DNA from 4 places in the Bacillus sp. P4_D3 genome. Region 3 is predicted to be linked to each of the others. Evidence: predicted binding sites of a transcription regulator. Region 3 holds the regulator's gene; each other region holds the start of a gene.
The links. The regulator Rex, encoded in region 3, represses fermentation and respiration genes when NADH is low (regulators of the CRP and FNR family bind a similar motif). The targets are predictions, from matches to a motif close to TTGTGAAATATTTCACAA.

Region 1 (3,931 bases), on a different contig from region 3:
ACAGAAATTTTTTACTCTTTATCATTTCTGCAAAAAACTGAAATATCCTTGTTGTTTTTTAAAAAATATTCGTTTTTTTCTTAAATTTCACTTAAAATGTTTATATTTATCGTGTAAAATATCGAATTTTGACGAATATTCATTGCAAACGCTTCATTTCACCTTACTATTTTCACCTTTCATTGTTGCTCAATATTACTTTATTGATTTCTCTCCATTTTTCACGCTATTTCTCACGTGAAATACAAGCGAAATAATCTATTGTTTAAAAATGTTTCTCAACATTTTTTGTCACAAAATTTATCATTTCCCGACGGAAAACTCCCACCTCAAGGAATAGGTAGGACATGGTCTAATGAGTATGCGGGAGATGAATGGCGTTTAGGAAAAATTGCCACAAGGTTAACTCCTAAAGAATAAAGTGAAGTTCTGCTCGCAAATAGTGGGATAACGCACAAAAGCACTCTATTCAAAAATAGAGTGCTTTTTCTATAAACGACCCTTATCCAGCAAAAGGGGTATATTGGGGATATACAAGGGAAACCGGAAAAGGAATTTATATTAATTTATATTAATTTATATTAATTCAGAGGTAGGAAGCAGTTTCCCGCCTCTGAATTATTTAGCAATTATTATAGTACTGGTGCCATTGTTTCTTTTAATACTTTTACAGAATGAGCGAATTTCGCTTTTTCTTCTTCGTTTAATTCAAGTTCTACGATTTCACGTACACCTTCGCGGTTAATAACAGCTGGAACACCTACGTAAGCATCTTTCTCACCATATTGACCTTCAAGGTATGCAGATACAGTTAATACACTGTTCTCGTTGCTTAAGATCGCTTTAGTTACACGAAGTAGTGACATACCGATTCCGTAGTAAGTTGCGCCTTTACGCTCGATAATGTGGTAAGCTGCATCGCGTACATTTTCAAAGATTTTATCTAAATCTTCTTGGTTATACTGTTCGTTGTTCGCTAAGATTGTTTCTAGTTTTTGTACACCTACAGTAGCGTGGCTCCATACTGGAAGTTCAGTGTCACCGTGCTCACCAACGATGTAAGCATGAACGTTACGTGGATCTACATCTAAGTAGTCACCTAACATGTAACGGAAACGAGCAGAGTCTAAAGTTGTACCAGAACCAATTACGCGCTCTTTTGGAAGACCAGATTCTTTCCAAGTTACGTAAGTTAAAATATCAACTGGGTTTGTTGCGATTAAGAAGATTCCATCGAATCCGCTATCCATAATACCGCGAACGATTTGTTTAAAGATCTTTGTATTTTTCTCAACTAAGTCTAAACGAGTTTCGCCTGGCTTTTGTGGTAATCCAGCAGTGATAACAACTAAATCTGCATCTTTACAATCTGCATAGCTACCGCTCCAAACTTTTGTTGGTGCTGGAGAGAATGGTACCGCATGGCTTAAGTCCATTGCTTCCCCTTCTGCTTTTGCTTCATTAACATCTACTAGTACGAATTCTTCAGCTACACCTTGGTTGATCATTGAGTAAGCATAACTACAACCTACAGCTCCTGTTCCTACTAATACTACGCGATTGATACCTTTTTTCATGTTAATTTCCCCTTTCAATTGTTTACATCTATTTTTTATTATTGTTTAAGTAAGTAATTAAAATACTAATTTAATGTTGTTTAACTTCTTTACATACATATTGTAGCACGGATTATTGTGAATTACTTCACAAATTATGACCTATTTGTGAACTTTTTCACATAGAGTGTAAAGTTATTAGAGTGCGGGTGAAATCCATCTCAATGGAGGCGTTTTATTTAGATTGTGAAAGGGTTGGACTTTGGTTTTTATCGGTAAGTGAAATTATATCGGCGATTTTCTGAATATATCGACCATAACTCCAAATATATCGGCGATTTTCTGAATATATCGACCATAACTCCAAATATATCAGCGATTATTTAAATATATCGACCGTAACTCAAATTATATCAGCGATTTTTACAATATATCGACCATAACTCCAAATATATCAGCGATTATTTAAATATATCGACCGTAACTCAAATTATATCAGCGATTTTTACAATATATCGACTTACCGACGAAATCCTATAATAATAACAGCTTCTGGATTAAAGCGTTGATTCAGTCCTTCTGAGCTCATAAGTACACCTGTAGAAACTTCTAACTGACTGCACAATTGTATAAATGATGTGCTAGCAATTTCTTGACTGAGCCATACGCAAAGGGCAATGAGTTCGTTTGCTTGATACTTTTGCTAGATCGCTGTATAAAACCAACTTGTTTGGCGATCTCTTGTAGGACTACTGGAGCTCTTGTGCGAAAAGGTCCAGTTCATTTGAAATGATAGACTTCATCAAAAACGCCATCCTTTCTGTATAATTCTACAAAAAGAATAGCGTTTTTTTGATTACATGGATACAAATTTATCTTAGCTTGATAGTGATGTTTTTTCCATACACATCAAGTTAACACAACGTCACTTATTAACAGTCAATAGACATGGAAACCTAGCAAAGCCCTTCAATTATTGTAGTAAAACAGTCATTTTTAAATCTTCAGAACCTCCATTTTTTAAAGTATCATTTTGACCACTAAGATACGTAGGTTTAATTGTTAAGGATTTTGGAGGATTATCCATTGGTGGAAGAGCTAAAACAATATGGTGTCCGTATAGTCCCGTGCTACCAACTTGCAAGCTGACTCCTTCGTAGATTTTTCCTTTATCATCAGTGACAGTATAATCAAGTGCTGGCCAACTATCATTAGCTTCCATTTCTTTTGGATAATCAAAGGTCAAATCAATCCTCGTTGAAAGTGAAGAAAAAGTTACTTGATCTACTGTTAATGCATACAGATTATCTTTCGTTAATGTTTTTATATTAGGAGTAAATTTACGAATCTCACCTTCAACTTTTGTAAGAGGAAATGCTACATTCCATGTTCCTGCTTTTCCAAATAAATCTTCTCCATGGACGGAAACATCAATTTTATCACCAAATTCACCGTAATTAGCCAGAGTGAATTCATGCTGCTCAATAATGGTGTTTCGTCCTTTTGACTTCTGTGAAGTAGAACTAATTGCAGCTCTGACTTCTTTCCCATTAATGGTTACATAACTAAATCCAGCTTTCTCTTCATTGCTATTGGAAATAGTATTTTCTCCTTTGTATTCCACCGTGATCACTAAACGTCCGCCATCGTAAACAGCTTCTTTCACATTCATCGTTAAACCACTATGGTTATCTTGTCTTTCAATTGATGTAGCAAGCTCATCCTTTTCAATTTTATCAGAAGCAATATCATTAAATTGTGCATAAATGGGGCCTATAACTGGAACACTCGATAAAGTCTTTGCCATAGCAGGAGAAATGAATCCAAAACCTAAGAGAGAAACACATATTCCACAAGCAACAAGACTAGAATACTTGATTGTTTTTTTTCTACGGTATTGATTTTTCTTAGCTTGAAGCATGGCTGTTTTTTCTCTTTGAATTAACCGGTCTTCTGGTATAGGAATATCATTGATATGGTGATTAAATTCTTCTTTATTCATAACTATATCCCTCCTTTAAAATGGGGCGTAAGGCTTGCTTTGCTCGATGTAATTGAGATTTTACCGTTCCTTCTGGAGAGTTAAGAACCTCAGCAATTTCCTTAATAGATAAATCGTGATAATACCTTAATAAAATAATAGTTTTGTAAGTAGGATCTAAGAAATTAAATGCCTCGGTTAAATCCAATGATTGTTCTAATTTATTCATGCTCTCTTCTGTACATAAATTAGCAAATATTTCATCATTCGCAACAAATTGTCTAGAGGATTTTCTTACAAAATCAATGGATTTAAAAACAAGAATTTTGGTAATCCAACTTTGAAATTTCTCCGGCTTTTTTAATTTTCTCAGTGAAAGATATGCTTCATAAAT
Region 2 (3,931 bases), on a different contig from region 3:
ATACAGACGTACCTCTTTTTAAGTTAGACGGAATTAGCATGCTGTTTGCGACTAAGGCAACGATTCCAATGACCACAATCACCATAAATGACGCTCTCCAGCCAAATTGTTGACCAATAAATGTTCCAATTGGGACACCTGTAATAGTCGCAACGGTTAAACCAGTAAACATAAAAGCAATTGCGCTAGCACGTTTATTTTCTGGGACGAGTGCAGCTGCAATTGTCGAACCAATCGACATAAAAACACCATGTGCAAATGCAGAAACGACCCTCGCGATAAGTAAAACAGTAAAACTCGTTGCTACCGCCGCAATTCCATTACCAATAATGAAAACAATCATAATCCACATTAATAACGTCTTTCGCGACATACTAGCTGTTAACGACGTTAAAACTGGAGCGCCAAATGCTACCCCTAACGCGTATAAAGAAACGGTTAAGCCCGCTGTTGTAACAGAAACATGTAAATCCTCCGAAATAGATGGTAATAAACCGACGCTAATAAACTCGGTTGTACCAATTCCAAACGCACTAATTGCTAGCGCTAATAAAGCAAACATACTTCTTCGATTCGTCTGAACAGCCGAAGATGATACTGTATATGAATTCAATTGAACTCCTCCTTAATACGAGAAATCCAATCATAATAGTGTGATAAAAAGGCCTTTTTATCTTCTACAAAAATAACTTTACTGCTCATAAAGGCTATTATGAATGGCTTCACTCTTTTTTTGAAGAACGCACTTTAAAGTACGATAGGTACCAAAAAGTAACATAGGCACTTTTTAGTACCGTACTACTCATTTCCCTCTTACGTATGCTATTATGAAACATATTCAACATAATAAAAAGTACGTACTTTAAAGTGCTATAGGCACTAAAAAGTAACATTTAAGTTTCACTTTATTTAGCTTCTTTTGTTGAAGAACTGAAATCTACATTCATCAAAGGAGATTTTCATATGAAAAAATATAATATTCCTGTGGAGGCAACTTTAGAGGTTATCGGCGGAAAATGGAAAGTCGTTATTCTTTGCCACTTAACGAAAGGTACAAGGAGAACGAGTGAACTAAAACGTTTAATGCCTGGTATTACACAAAAGATGTTAACACAGCAACTACGTGAATTAGAAGAAGATGGAGTTATTCAAAGAAAGGTGTACAATCAAGTACCACCAAAAGTAGAATATTCCCTTACTGATTACGGGTGGTCTTTAGAATCGATTCTTGATTCTCTTTGTACTTGGGGCGAATGTCATCTTGAAAAAAGCGGTAACACATCGATGCTAATCGCAGAGAGTGAACAATAAGAAAAAAGGAAAAAACGAACGTAAATTTGTTTGTTTTTCCCTTTTTTTATTATTATATAGGTATACTTCTTATCGAAGTAAAATAATTTATGCGCTTTCATACCTTGTCATTACTAGGTTATGGGCTCAATATCAAATAATTAGGAATCATTTTTATGTTAACATACGTGTATATAGTATATAATATAGGATATATATTATATACACTTTCCGATAAGGGAACTTTCCATTATGCGGACAAGCCATGTATCGGACAGTTCATAAATAATAGGTAAGACGTTATGGTTTTAAATTTATGTTTTCAGCCTACTTGCTGTCATAAATTTAAAGGCATTTTATTGTGTTTTGTGAAACTTTGTATAAAGTTTCATAACCGTTTACTATCTTGCCTATCAAAAATAAGAGTATTGCTATCGTAAAGGAGAATTGGAGATGCCAGAAACTATGACTCAAACAAAGCCAGAACAAGAAACTGTACAAATTTCTGCTAGCCAAGGACAACTTGATGTACTTGATCAGTTGTTAAAACCTGAGGTACAAGAATCATTAACAACACTAGTAGAACAGCTTCCAAAATTAACTGAGCTTGTTAACATTTTAACTAAGTCTTATGACTTCGCTCAAACTGTTGCTACTGATGAAGTATTAAAAAACGACACTGTTAGTGCAATCCAAGAACTTGTAGAACCTGTAAAAGATACAGTGAAAAGCATGGCTGCAACTGCTATCGAAGCGAAAGATCGTGCTGACGAAAGCAACGAAGTTATCGGCCTGTTCGGTCTATTAAAATTACTAAAAGACCCACAAGCACAAAAAATGTTCCGCTTTGTGAACGCATACCTTCAAGTTAGTGCAGAACGTAATAATAAATAATTTAACTTATAACAACAATTAGTAAAGACGGGGGATAACATACTATGTCAAAACAAATTGTCATCTTAGGCGCTGGTTATGGCGGTCTTCTTGCCGCTTTAAACGTACGTAAATACTACAGCAAATCAGAAGCACAAGTTACAGTGATCAACCAATATCCAACACACCAAATCATCACTGAACTACACCGCCTTGCAGCTGGTAACGTTGCTGAGCAAGCAATTGCAATGCCACTTACAAAGCTTTTCAAAGGTAAAGACATCGATCTTAAAATTGCAACAGTTGAGTCATTCTCAGTTGATAGCAAAGAAATCAAACTAGCTGGTGGCACTACGCTATCTTACGATGCACTTGTAGTTGCTTTAGGAAGTAAAACTGCTTACTTCGGTATTCCAGGACTAGAAGAAAACAGCATGGTATTAAAATCTGCTGCTGATGCAAACAAAATCTACAAACACGTTGAAGACCGTATTCGTGAATACGCGAAAACGAAAAACGAAGCTGATGCTACAATCGTAATCGGTGGTGGCGGATTAACTGGCGTTGAGCTAGTTGGTGAGCTTGCTGACATTATGCCTAAACTTGCAAAAAGCCACGGCGTAAATCCAAAAGAAGTTAAACTTCTTCTTGTTGAAGCAGGTCCGAAAATCCTTCCAGTATTACCAGACCACTTAATCGAACGTGCAACTGCTAGCTTAGAAGCACGCGGTGTTACATTCTTAACAGGTCTTCCTGTAACAAACGTTGCTGGTAATGAAATCGACTTAAAAGACGGTCAAAAAATCGTTGCTAACACATTCGTTTGGACAGGCGGCGTACAAGGTAACCCATTAATTGGTGAATCAGGTCTTGAAGTAAACCGCGGTCGTGCAACAGTTGATGCGCACCTACAATCTACTTCTCACAAAGACGTATTCGTTGCTGGAGATAGCGCTGTTGTCTTCGCTGCAGACGGTCGTCCATACCCACCAACTGCACAAATCGCTTGGCAAATGGGTGAGTTAATTGGATACAACTTATACGCAGCACTAGAAGGCAAAGCATTCGAAGAGTTCGCACCTATCAACTCTGGAACACTTGCTAGTCTAGGACGTAAAGATGCTGTTGCTACAATCGGAGCAACCAATACTCCACTTAAAGGTTTACCAGCATCATTAATGAAAGAAGCAAGTAACGTTCGTTACTTATCACACATTAAAGGTCTATTCAGCTTAGCTTACTAATCTGAATATAAGCCCGAATCATGCCCTGCATGGTTCGGGCTATTTTTATCCGTAATTTTCTCTAACTTATTTATTCGGCAAAAGAATAATATAACCCTCTTTAATTATCAAAATATACTGACTTTTTTATGTCGAAATTGTGTATATGAAAAGAGCGGAAGTAGATATCTTCCCTACTTCCACTCTTTCACAAGAACTATTCTCCTAATTCCACTAAGCTGTAGTTCTTCTTCCCTTTGCGAATAATAATAAATCTTCCATCAAATGAATTTTCTACAGTAACATCAGTGCCTACATCCGTTACTTTTTCACCATTCATAGATATAGCCCCATTATTAATATCTTCACGCGCTTGACGTCTAGAAGGTTCAATTCCTAAATCAACTAACCACTCTACAATGTTTTTCGTCTCTTTTGAAGACTCAAATGTCGGCATCTCTTTAAATCCTTGTTCAATTTCATCAGCTGTTAACGATTTAATATCTCCGCTAAATAACGCAGCTGTAATTTTCACAGCCTGCAAA
Region 3 (3,931 bases):
TTCGTGCACGTTTAGCAGCAGAATTTGCACAAAAAGAAAATATAGAGCTAATTATTCCTCCTCTATCTTTATGCACAGATAATGCAGCGATGATTGCGGCTGCAGGTACAATTGCATACGAACAAGGAAAACGCGCTACATTAGCTTTAAATGCAAATCCAGGATTAGATATTGAAGCATAGTTATACACAAAATTAACCACAGATTGTGGATAAAACCCGTATTATCTGTTGATAATACGGGTTTTTTTGTGTACATAAAATGTGTATAACTTTTTGTGTGACTGTGGATAATGTGGAAAAGTTATTTGGGAGTTTATATTATAAAGGTGGATATGTGCATAACCTTGTGGATAACATAGTGGAAGTCTGACCTTTGTAGAAATTCTTTTTTGGGAAATAAAAAACAAGGAGATGTCCAAAAAACATTTTGAAACATCCTCCACTTGTTATATAAGGTGCTACTATTGTCAATCCTTGTCGGTAAATCGATATTTCTTGTCGAATCGTTTATATAATTTCATTTACTATGGTATTGATTCCAAAAGAGAAAATAAAAAGGAGGTCATCTCGTCAAAAAGACCGACTTATGAGACATCCCCCTCTTTTAAATTCTCTTATATATGCAGTTCTTCCCATTCTGCCATACAAGCTTCAAGCTGTTCTTGCAGTTTTTGTTTTTTAGTTGTAATTTCACTAGCCTTTTCATAATCTGCATATATTTCTGGTAAGCAAAGCTGATCTTCTAACGTAGCAATTTCTTCTTCTAAGCCTACGATATTTTGTTCCAGTTCTTCAATTTTTCGAGTACGTTGACGCTCTAACTGTTTACGTTCTTTTTCTTCGAGATAATTTAATTTTTCTTGTGCCACCACTTTTTGAACAGGTACTTCATCTTCTTGCTCTAGTTCCGCACGTTCAATCATTTCATTTTTCTTTTCAACGTAATAATCGTAATCACCTAAATATTCTTGTGCACCTTCTGTTGATAACTCAACAACGGTTGTCGTTACGCGATTAATAAAGTAGCGGTCATGAGAGACGAATAGAAGAGTACCTGGGTAATCAATTAAAGCATTCTCCAAAATCTCTTTACTATTTAAATCAAGATGGTTTGTTGGTTCATCGAGAATTAATAAATTGGATTTTTGCATCATAAGTTTTGCAAGAGCTAGTCGAGCCTTTTGTCCACCACTAAGAGAAGATACTGGTTTGAGTACATCATCCCCTGTGAATAAAAAGTTGCCTAGTATAGTGCGAATTTCTTTTTCAGGTTGCAGGGGATATTCATCCCATAGTTCATTTAAAACTCGCTTCGAAGATGTTAAGTTGGCTTGTTCTTGATCATAATAACCAACAGATACATTTGACCCGAAAGCAACGTTTCCATGTAATAGCTGTAACTTATTCACAATGGATTTTAATAATGTAGATTTTCCAATTCCGTTTGGCCCAACTAAGGCAACACTGTCACCGCGAGTTAAGCGCATATTTACATGTTCAATAATCGGTTCCTGATAATAGCCAATAGTTGCATCTTTAACTTGTAAAACATCATTTCCACTTTGTTTTTCAATATCGAAGTGGAAGGAAGCTGATTTAGAATCGCCTAATGGTCTAGCTAATACTTCCATTCTGTCTAATTGTTTACGGCGACTTTGAGCACGTTTTGTCGTAGATGCACGAGCTATATTTTTTTGCACAAAGTCTTCCAGTTTAGAAATTTCATCTTGTTGTTTTTCATAACGCTTCATCTCTTGCTCGTATAGAGCTGATTTTGAGTCTAAATATTTACTGTAGTTACCAACAAATCGTCGGCTTTCCTTATTAGAAATTTCGTATACTTGTGTAACGAGTTTATCTAAGAAATAACGGTCATGGGAAACGATTAAAATCGCGCCGGGATAGCCTTGTAAATATTGTTCAAGCCATGTTAGTGTCTCAATGTCCAAATGGTTTGTAGGTTCGTCTAAAATAAGTAAGTCTGGTCTAGTTAATAATAATTTCCCAAGAGCTAATCGAGTCTTTTGTCCACCACTTAATGTGGAAATTGTCGTCTGATGCGTTTCAACTGGGAAGCCAAGACCGCTTAGAATCGAGCGTATATCCGCTTCGTACTGATAGCCGCCTTGATCTTTATAATCTAATTGTAATTGGTCATAATCAGCTAATAATTTCTCATATATAGCCGCATTTGAAAAGTTTTCTTCTTTTCCCATCTCTTGCTCTAGCTTTCGAAGTTTTGTCTCCATCTGCTGTAGATGTGTAAAGACGGTTAACATTTCATCCCAAATTGTTAAAGACGTTTCTAATCCGGTATTTTGAGCTAAATACCCCATTGAGACATCTTTTGGTTTTATAATTTCACCACCATCATGAGATAACTCGCCAGCTATTATTTTTAATAATGTAGATTTTCCGGCTCCATTTCGTCCGACTAATGCGATACGATCTTTTGTTTGTACTTCCAATTTTATGTTTGCAAGAATCGTTTCTGCACCGTATAATTTCGAAAGCCCATTCACTTGTAATAATATCAATGTTTTCACCTCAAATAATTTCTTAACTTTGCCATGTTTATATTTCTCAATCATACTAAAAATAGTGTATAGTTTAAAATAAAGAGAGAATACTTCTTCTCTTTATTATACAAGGAAATTCATGAGTACTAAACTTCTGTATTTGATTCAAGTATAAGAATAAAGATAGGAAGAGAGGAGAGGTTATATGGATCAGCAAAAAATTCCACAGGCCACTGCCAAACGATTGCCTCTATACTATCGATTTATCCAAAACTTATCTCTTTCTGGTAAGCAACGTGTTTCATCAGCCGAATTGAGTGAAGCGGTAAAGGTTGATTCCGCAACTATTCGAAGAGATTTTTCATATTTTGGAGCGTTAGGGAAAAAAGGATATGGATATAACGTAAATTATTTATTATCATTTTTCCGTGAAACACTCGACCAAGATGATATAACACGTGTGGCACTTATTGGAGTAGGTAATTTAGGGACCGCTTTCTTACATTATAATTTCACGAAAAACAATAATACAAAAATTGAAATGGCGTTTGATGTTAGTGAAGAGAAAGTTGGAACAGAAATCGGAGGAATTCCTGTATATCATTTGGATGAATTAGAAGAACGTTTATCAACTGATATACAAGTGGCAATATTAACGGTACCCGCTACAGTAGCGCAATCTGTGGCAGATAGATTGGCAGAAACGAACGTGCATGGTATTTTAAATTTCACACCAGCACGCTTAAATGTGTCAGAGAATATAAGAATTCATCACATTGATTTAGCTGTAGAGTTACAAACGCTTGTTTACTTTTTGAAGAATTATCCACAATAAAACGCAGAGGAGATGACCTCTGCGTTTTATTATTGTTTTTTCTTTGTGAATTTAACTAAGATAAGGCGAAGTGCCAAATTAAAATCAATTGTTGCCATAACTGCAAATAGTATTGTCCACATATTCCAGATTGTATCTGTTACGTTCGTAATGGCGAAGCGTGTAAAGATACATCCAAGAAGAAAGTACAATACAGCCATGAACAATGGTGAGTTTCTCATACTAAAAATCCTCCGATAAAGCCTTGCATTTTTTCAGCTTCTTTAATCATTTCTTGAATTTGCTCATTACTTACTACAACTTGAGCAACTGCAACTAATGTATTCATTGCAACATGAGCTGCAATAGGAACTATAATTCGTTTCGTTTTTACGTATAAAAAGGCGAATACGAGCCCCATAGAAGTGTATACCAATAAGTGAGTAAAATCAAAATGAATCGCCGCGAATACAAGTGAACTAATGATAGCGGCAATAAAGAAGTTAAACTTCTTATAAAGTGTACCGAATAAAATTTTTCTAAATACGATTTCTTCCAAAATAGGTCCTATTATAGATATGACAATAAGGAACCAA
Region 4 (3,931 bases), on a different contig from region 3:
GAACTTCACAATTGCAAGTATTTCTTAATCCAATTTTATATGATCAGGCTGATGTAGTTTTAAATAATTTAGACGCATTATTTTTAAAGAAACAAAAACCACATTCTATTACAGTATGGCGCCAAATATTAAATGCAATGTTAGAGCGTGAAGAATTAAAAATTGATTCTTTACTATCTGTACCTCATGCGCTGACGAAGGAAGTTGTGCAAAATATTGGATACGAATGTTTTGTTAATCCTATTGTGGCTCATCTACGCCTAGCACAAAGTAAATGGAGAATTAGCCGTCATTGTGCGATTGATGTTATTACTCCGAATAAATTTCGCCCACTCGAGCATGCTGCATACGGCACGAATCTTGCTCATTCCGAAAAACGAATGATAGGCGATCATATAGAAGCTGTAGCAGAGAGGATATTAGGCAGTGATACGCGCGGGGGATATTGCGATGGAAATAGGAAAAGAGATAGTGTCTACCATACTCTAAATTTTGAAGACTTTTATCAAGGATGGGGCATTACATCTAATTTGTATAAAGGACAGCAATTATCGGTTATTATTCCTGTGCAAAATGAAGAGATGACGATTGGAAAGATTATAGAAGAGCTTCGCAAAATTGAACCATTGGAAATCATTGTTGTTGTAAATGGTTCGTCCGATAAAACGGCAACAATTGCAAAAGACAAGGGAGCAACAACAATTGTGTATAAAGAAGCACTTGGAAACGATGTGGGGCGTTCACTTGGAACTTATTTTGCAAAAGGAGAAATTGTTTTATTTATAGACGGTGATTTTGTTATCCCAGCTAGTGAGCTATATCCCTTTGCAAAAGCTATTGCAGATGGAACGGATGTCGCATTAAATGATTTAAATCATTATTTAGATTTGAGAGTACCACTTCATCTTGTAACAGCATTTAAATATGCATTAAATTTAGCTTATGATAGAAAAGATTTAGGAGTAGGCTCTCTTATTGCGGTTCCTAATGCGTTTAGTCGTACTTGTTTGAAGGAAATAGGGTATAAATCATTATTGTCACCTTGTGTAGCACAAGTGAAAGCTGTACTTTCAGGTTTTGAAATCGCTTGTGTAAGTCGTATCGATGTTGATAAGATGAACCGTGTTCGTCCCAGTGAACATTTCGCAAAAATAGGTCATCCTCCAGCTGTCCTTCGAATTATTGGTGATCATATAGAAGGATTAGAGCAATTAATTGCATTAACAAACAGTCGTGGTGGATTTTATGATGGAAATAGAAAAAGAGATGTTTTATAGTGGTAACAAAAAAAGTGTACAACGTATGTACACTTTTTTGCTCTGTTATAAAAACTATAACAGATTAGGAGATAAGAGTATTACAGCTCTACAATGGGTATCGTTCTTATATTACAAAATAGGACTCGTATATAAGGGTACCAAAAAAATACAATTAAAGAAAGGTTTAGTTATAAAGACTTTTACATGAAGTTAACACTACGGGTATAGTAGTTTGCTCAATATTTCACAAACATGTCACAACTATTTCGTCCACCTCCGAAAAAAAGTAGTATTCTAAGTGTGTAAGCTGTTATATAAAAAAACGCAGTCCTGTACTAATCAAAAATGGAGGAGATTAGGATGACTCAAGTATTAGAAAATGTAAAAAACGCGTGGGAAAACTTTAAAGGTGAAAAATGGAAAGCAGAGATTGATGTTCGCGATTTCATTTTAAATAATGTAAACGTTTACGAGGGAGAAGACTCTTTCTTAGCGGAAGCAACTGAAGCAACGAAAAAACTTTGGGATCAAGTAATGGATTTAACAACAAAGGAACGTGAAAACGGTGGCGTTCTTGATATGGATACAAAAATTGTTTCTTCTATTACATCACATGAACCAGGATATTTAAATAAAGATATTGAAAAAGTGGTCGGTTTCCAAACTGATAAACCATTTAAACGTTCTTTACAACCATATGGTGGTATTCGTATGGCGGAACAAGCTTGTGAAGCGTATGGATATGAAATGGATAAAGAACTTAGCAAGATTTTCAGAGACTGGCGTAAAACTCATAATCAAGGTGTATTTGATGCATACACACCAGAAATGAAAGCGGCTCGTAAATCAGGTGTTATTACTGGTCTTCCAGATGCATATGGACGTGGACGTATTATCGGTGACTATCGCCGCGTAGCGCTATATGGTATAGATCATTTAATTGAAGCGAAAAAAGCTGATTATAATTTAACTGGCGGTGTAATGAGCGAAGATACAATGCGTTTACGCGAAGAATTATCTGAGCAAATGCGTGCACTTCAAGAGTTAAAACAGATGGCTGCTTCTCATGGATTCGATATTTCTAAGCCAGCTACAAATGCACAAGAGGCCTTCCAATGGTTATACTTTGCTTATCTTGCAGCAATTAAAGAGCAAAACGGGGCAGCAATGAGCCTTGGACGTACCTCTACATTCTTAGATGTTTACATTGAAAGAGATTTAGCAAATGGTACTTTAACAGAAGAAAAAGCACAAGAAATTGTTGATCATTTCATTATGAAATTACGTCTTGTGAAATTTGCAAGAACGCCTGATTACAATGAACTATTCTCTGGAGATCCAACTTGGGTAACTGAATCTATCGGTGGTATGGCGTTAGACGGCCGTCCGTTAGTAACAAAAAACTCATTCCGTTTCTTGCATACATTAGATAATTTAGGACCAGCACCAGAACCAAACTTAACAGTTCTTTGGTCTAAACAATTACCGCAAAACTTTAAAAACTACTGTGCAAAAATGTCTATTAAAACATCAGCAATTCAATATGAAAATGATGACATTATGCGTTCTGACTACGGTGATGACTACGGTATTGCTTGTTGTGTATCAGCAATGAGAATTGGTAAACAAATGCAGTTCTTCGGAGCACGTGCAAACTTAGCGAAAGCATTACTATATGCGGTTAACGGTGGTAAAGATGAAAAGTCAAAAGCACAAGTTGGTCCTGAATACGCACCAATTACTTCTGAAGTATTAGATTATGAAGAAGTTATGCGTAAATTCGATATGACAATGGAATGGTTAGCTGGTCTATACTTAAATACATTAAATGTAATTCACTATATGCACGATAAATATAGCTATGAACGTATTGAAATGGCACTTCATGATACAAATGTTCTTCGTACAATGGCAACAGGTATCGCTGGATTATCTGTAGTAGCAGACTCTTTAAGTGCAATTAAATACGCAAAAGTAAAACCAATTCGTGATGAAAATGGTATTGCAGTTGATTTCGAAATTGAGGGAGATTTCCCTAAATACGGTAACAATGATGATCGTGTAGATGAAATCGCAGTAAATCTTGTGAAAACATTTATGAACAAGATTCGTAAACATAAAACATACCGTAATTCTGTTCATACAATGTCAATCTTAACAATCACATCTAACGTTGTATACGGTAAGAAAACTGGTAACACTCCAGATGGACGTCGTACTGGAGAACCATTTGCACCGGGCGCAAACCCAATGCATGGCCGTGATACAAAAGGTGCATTAGCGTCATTATTATCTGTAGCTAAATTACCATATGAAGATGCACAAGATGGTATTTCAAATACATTCTCTATTATTCCAAAAGCACTTGGTAAAGAAGATGATGTACAAGTACGCAACTTAGTATCTATGCTTGATGGATATGCAATAAAACAAGGACACCACTTAAATATTAACGTATTTAACCGTGAAACATTAATGGATGCAATGGAGCACCCTGAAAAATATCCACAATTAACAATTCGTGTATCTGGTTACGCTGTTAACTTTATTAAATTAACTCGTGAACAACAAATTGATGTAATTAACCGTACAATGCATGAAAGCATGTAAGTGAAAAAAGTGTTCCTCCGCTTTTAATATATAGCGGAGGGAGGCTGTTTCAATAAAGGAGG

Region 1: AC1DTM_RS12415 (L-lactate dehydrogenase) is a predicted target of Rex. The motif match lies at 1,693-1,710, and genes of this name have one in related genera.
Region 2: AC1DTM_RS02860 (DUF1641 domain-containing protein) is a predicted target of Rex. The motif match lies at 1,657-1,674, and genes of this name have one in related genera.
Region 4: pflB (formate C-acetyltransferase) is a predicted target of Rex. The motif match lies at 1,492-1,509, and genes of this name have one in related genera.

What each region holds. Positions count from the first base shown of each region.
Region 1 covers NZ_JBFUIN010000089.1:5,799-9,729, forward strand. Annotated here, with positions in the region: gene AC1DTM_RS12415 (L-lactate dehydrogenase) at 633-1,577, opposite strand; partial or broken gene AC1DTM_RS12420 (IS4 family transposase) at 2,092-2,359, opposite strand; gene AC1DTM_RS12425 (DUF4179 domain-containing protein) at 2,530-3,558, opposite strand; gene AC1DTM_RS12430 (sigma-70 family RNA polymerase sigma factor) at 3,551-3,931, opposite strand, start outside.
Region 2 covers NZ_JBFUIN010000008.1:1,033-4,963, forward strand. Annotated here, with positions in the region: gene AC1DTM_RS02850 (MFS transporter) at 1-562, opposite strand, end outside; gene AC1DTM_RS02855 (winged helix-turn-helix transcriptional regulator) at 964-1,311, shown strand; gene AC1DTM_RS02860 (DUF1641 domain-containing protein) at 1,744-2,184, shown strand; gene AC1DTM_RS02865 (NAD(P)/FAD-dependent oxidoreductase) at 2,229-3,407, shown strand; gene tyrS (tyrosine--tRNA ligase) at 3,604-3,931, opposite strand, start outside.
Region 3 covers NZ_JBFUIN010000054.1:9,128-13,058, reverse strand. Annotated here, with positions in the region: gene tsaD (tRNA (adenosine(37)-N6)-threonylcarbamoyltransferase complex transferase subunit TsaD) at 1-182, shown strand, start outside; gene abc-f (ribosomal protection-like ABC-F family protein) at 617-2,539, opposite strand; gene AC1DTM_RS09990 (redox-sensing transcriptional repressor Rex) at 2,727-3,356, shown strand; gene AC1DTM_RS09985 (YdiK family protein) at 3,386-3,577, opposite strand; gene AC1DTM_RS09980 (CPBP family intramembrane glutamic endopeptidase) at 3,574-3,931, opposite strand, start outside.
Region 4 covers NZ_JBFUIN010000001.1:58,149-62,079, forward strand. Annotated here, with positions in the region: gene AC1DTM_RS00280 (glycosyltransferase family 2 protein) at 1-1,277, shown strand, start outside; gene AC1DTM_RS00285 (hypothetical protein) at 1,246-1,467, shown strand; gene pflB (formate C-acetyltransferase) at 1,620-3,869, shown strand.